2 regions of the Paenibacillus sp. FSL W7-1088 genome follow, and region 2 is predicted to be linked to the other one. Evidence: predicted binding sites of a transcription regulator. Region 2 holds the regulator's gene; the other holds the start of a gene.
What was found. The regulator Rex, encoded in region 2, represses fermentation and respiration genes when NADH is low (regulators of the CRP and FNR family bind a similar motif). The targets are predictions, from matches to a motif close to TTGTGAAATATTTCACAA.

Region 1 (2,209 bases), 370 kb from region 2:
TTTGGGTCGCTTCATGCTGCTTTTCATCATAGTCTTGGCTTAAAATGAAGGTGAATCGATTGGAAATAAAGAATAGAAAAATGAGTGCGAAAATGAGACGTTTGCTTACTATCCTGATTGGAATGGCTGCTGTGCTGGTCGCGGCGTGGGCCATTTATCAGGGGACTTCATCATCCGAGTCCAAAAGGACCAGTGCTATTGAAGCAGGCGTAATTGCCCCCGAATTCACTGCGGTTAACTCAGCAGGAGAACAGGTGAAGCTCTCCGATTATCGGGGCAAAGTCGTCATGATTAACTTCTGGGCTTCATGGTGCACGCCCTGTGTGAGGGAAATGCCAATGATTAATCAGATCGCTCAGACATATCAAAACGATGTAGAGACCCTGTTTGTCAACGTGGGGGAAGCGAAGGGCACCATTCGTGAATTTATGGAGAAACAGCAATTCGATTTCCCTGTTATCATTGATGTGACCGGAAAGGTCTCCGGTCTATATCGCATCACCGGGTTGCCAGCGACCATGATCATAGATCAGGAAGGTATATTCAGTCACATTCTGCTCGGTGAGTTGACCAAGGATATTCCCTTGCAGCAATGGCTGGAGCAGACCGTACAGCAAAAGAATTGAGCTTTGCAAGATGTATGCTTATGAACAAAACAAGTCGAGAAGTCGCTATAGGAGCGGCTTTTTTTGTTTTATTTGTAAGCTGCAATGAGAATCCAGGCAAACGTGAACGATTTTTCCGAACATCTTGCATGCATAGTAGAATGGAAAATCGCAATACCACGGTTGTGCCTGATGAATCAATAGCCCCTTTGGGTGCTTTTAATGCTTTTCACCGAGTTGTCAGAAAGAGTTGATCCTTTCTTGAACATTTAGGGACGAAGACGTGTCAGTGATTGAATTGCTAATTCACAAAGATATAATAATTTTAACTATTAGGTCCCGTTAAGTACTTTGGCCCTTCAGTATCAGGTAAAACACAGCTCGCCAACCCATGCTCAGTCCAGTTACTATGTGGCAATACACAATGATGGTGTGGTAAAGCTTCCTTCGTCTCTTACTTTGTGAAAAAATTCTCTTTGTACATACAACGATGGAGGAATGGTTTGTAGATAAACTCTGAATCAGTCTAGTGGGCTTCTATCAACCTGATATAGAACGCAGTCCGAGGGCTGACTGACCTAATAAGTAAAAGATTCAAATCAGTACAAATATCGAACAGAGTTTGAAAGGAGGCAGTAAAGTATGGCAATCGATACGGTGATGTGGAGCAAGCTGGTGACAGGAATGACACTGGGCTTCCACGCTATTTTTGCGACACTTGGCGTCGGTATACCCCTAATGATCGCAATTGCTGAGTTCATGGGGATTCGCAAGAAGGACCCTCATTACACACTGATGGCGAAGAGGTGGTCAAGAGGGTTTGTCATTTCTGTGGCGGTTGGTGTGGTGACTGGTACTGCGATTTCACTGCAGCTGGCCCTGGTGTGGCCTAATTTTATGAAACTGGCAGGCAATGTCATTGCACTTCCGTTATTTATGGAAGTATTCGCGTTCTTTTTTGAAGCCATCTTCCTGGGCATTTATTTGTATACGTGGGATCGATTCAAAAATCCATACATCCACTGGCTGCTGACGATTCCCATTGTCACCGGTGCAGGGATGTCGGCTGTGTTTATTACGACGGTGAACGGCTTCATGAACCAGCCTGGAGGCTTTGTGATGGAAGCAGGCCAATTCACAGCGGTTAACCCGGTGCAGGCGATGCTGAATACGGCGACGTTCTCCAAGGTGTTTCATGTATTAAGCTCGGCCTATTTGACAGGAGCTGCTCTGTTGGCCGGAATTGCAGCCTTTGCAATGCTGAGAAAAGGGGCGTCTGCCTACCACAAAAAAGCCTTGAATCTCATGATGGCGGTGGTTCTGCTATTCGGCTTACTAAACACGTTAGCGGGAGATGTGTCCGCCAAGTTTCTGGCTGAGCATCAGCCGGAGAAACTTGCAGCAGCAGAATGGCATTTTGAGACGGAAAGTGGCGCAGATTTGATTTTATTGGGATGGCTGAATGCGGAGCATGAAATTATAGGGGCTCTTCACCTGCCGAAACTGCTCAGCTTCCTGGCCTTTAGTGACTTTAATGCCGAAGTAACTGGACTGGAGGAGTTTCCGAAGGACGAATGGCCGCCGCTGCTCGTTCACTACCTGTT
Region 2 (2,209 bases):
GCTCGTACACTCGCTCGCGGAAACGGCTATTGCGACTCGTGGACGCATGATGGTGTTGTTCACCTCCTACCGCATGCTGCGCCAGGTCTATGACCCGCTCAAAGAGGCTTTGTCAGGCAATGAAATATCTTTGCTGGGGCAAGGGGTGGACAGCGGCAGCCGTTCCAAGCTTACACGCCGCTTCCAAGATGCGAAAGCAACGGTGCTTCTTGGCACAAGCAGCTTCTGGGAAGGGGTGGACATTCCAGGAGAGGCTCTGACCTGTCTTGCGATTGTCAGACTGCCATTCCAGCCACCGAATCATCCATTGGTCGAAGCGAAGAGCGAGCTTTTGCAGCAGCAGAAGAAAAACCCGTTTATGAAGCTGTCCGTACCACAAGCTGTCATCCGCTTCAAACAGGGATTTGGCAGACTGGTTCGTACAGGCAAAGACAGAGGCATTGTAATTGTATACGATACACGCGTTATTGAAGCGTATTATGGCAAGTACTTTTTATACTCATTACCTGGTCCCAAAATGGAGCACATGCTCACTGAGCAGATGGTTCCACGCATTTCGGAATGGCTCGAGAGACCCACTGAAGAGCAACAATAACAGATACGCTTTGTAGCTTCCATTATTGCATGACGCCACTGATTGGCTGTAAAATTGAGTAATATCATGTATTCGTTTCATGGATATGCGAGTAAGGCGAATAAAGCAATTATCCATTATATAACAAGGAGCATCCTGTTTAATTCAGAAATCATGTTGCATCGTTTTAGACAGGGTGCTCATCTTTTCATCTATCTATCGTGGCTTTGGTAAGGGGGAGCAATTGAATGAAATCAGATAAAATTTCGGAAGCCGTGGTGCGCAGATTGCCTGTTTACTTGCGTTATTTGAATGAACTGCATCAGCGCGAAGTCAATACGGTTTCTTCACAAGAACTTGGACTGAGGTTGGATTTGAATCCGGCCCAGATTCGTAAAGACTTGGCTTACTTCGGTGACTTTGGTCGTAAAGGAATCGGGTATGACGTTTCATATCTCATCGAGAAAATTCGCCATATTTTAAAAATAGACCAGCAGATCAATGTGGCTCTTGTCGGAGCTGGTAATTTGGGACATGCCTTGTCCAATTACAATGCTTACCTCAAAGACAACATGAAGATTGTCGCTGTATTTGATGCCTATGGTCCGAAGATTGGGAGTCAAATCAACAGTTTGACGGTGCAGCCGATGAATGAATTAACGGATTCGGTCAAAAAGGATAACATACGCATCGGTATCATCACGGTTCCGGATACGGAAGCCCAAAATGTTGCGGATCAGCTGATTGAGTCAGGAATTGAAGCAATTCTTAACTTTGCGCCAACCATCCTGAAGACCCCGCCGCATATTCGCATTCACCATGCCGATTTTACGACGGATTTGCTTAGTCTGGCTTATTACTTGGAGAATGGAAAGGACGACGAGGAAGATGACGACAAATAGATGGGTAATTCACAACGGCAAATTTGCCGTGAGTGAAGGCGCGAATTGGAACGTGGTTCAAGGCTTTATGGTTGTAGAGAATGACAAGATTGTGCATATTGGTGAGACATTGCCGGAAGGAGACGAAAGTCTGACAAAGGTGGACGGAAAAGGACTGTTCTTCTTGCCGGGTCTGATCAATACGCATGGTCATGCGGCCATGTCGCTTCTGAGAGGCCATGGAGACGATCTGGCGTTACAAGTATGGTTGCAGGAGAAAATGTGGCCGATGGAAGCCAAAATGACGTCTGAAGACGTTTATTGGGGTACATCCCTATCCGTGCTTGAAATGTTGAAAGGTGGAACAACAGCTTTCCTGGATATGTATGATCATATGGATCAGGTTGCGAAAGTGGTGGAACAATCCGGCGTTCGGGCTGCTCTGGCACGTGGGGTCATCGGACTTTGCTCAGAAGAAGAACAACTGCGCAAGCTGGAAGAGTCCGCCGCATTTGCTCGTCAATGGAATGGACAAGCAGACGGAAGAATTACAACCGTAATCTCTCCACACGCACCTTACACTTGCCCTCCGGATTACATAGAGAAGCTGGTACAGGTTGCTCATGACCTGAATCTGCCTTTGCATACGCATATGTCTGAAACGCTTCGCGAAGTGGAGCAGAACGTGGCTGATTACGGACTGCGTCCAGTCGCACATCTGGAGAAGCTAGGATTTTTCTCCCGTCCTTCTCTG

Region 1: MKY42_RS19175 (cytochrome ubiquinol oxidase subunit I) is a predicted target of Rex. The motif match lies at 1,065-1,082, and genes of this name have one in related genera.

Annotation. Positions count from the first base shown of each region.
Region 1 is NZ_CP150216.1:4,294,099-4,296,307, reverse strand. Features, by position in the region: gene ccmA (heme ABC exporter ATP-binding protein CcmA) at 1-48, shown strand, start outside; gene MKY42_RS19180 (redoxin domain-containing protein) at 81-626, shown strand; gene MKY42_RS19175 (cytochrome ubiquinol oxidase subunit I) at 1,248-2,209, shown strand, end outside.
Region 2 is NZ_CP150216.1:4,667,649-4,669,857, reverse strand. Features, by position in the region: gene dinG (ATP-dependent DNA helicase DinG) at 1-595, shown strand, start outside; gene MKY42_RS20970 (redox-sensing transcriptional repressor Rex) at 823-1,476, shown strand; gene MKY42_RS20965 (amidohydrolase) at 1,463-2,209, shown strand, end outside.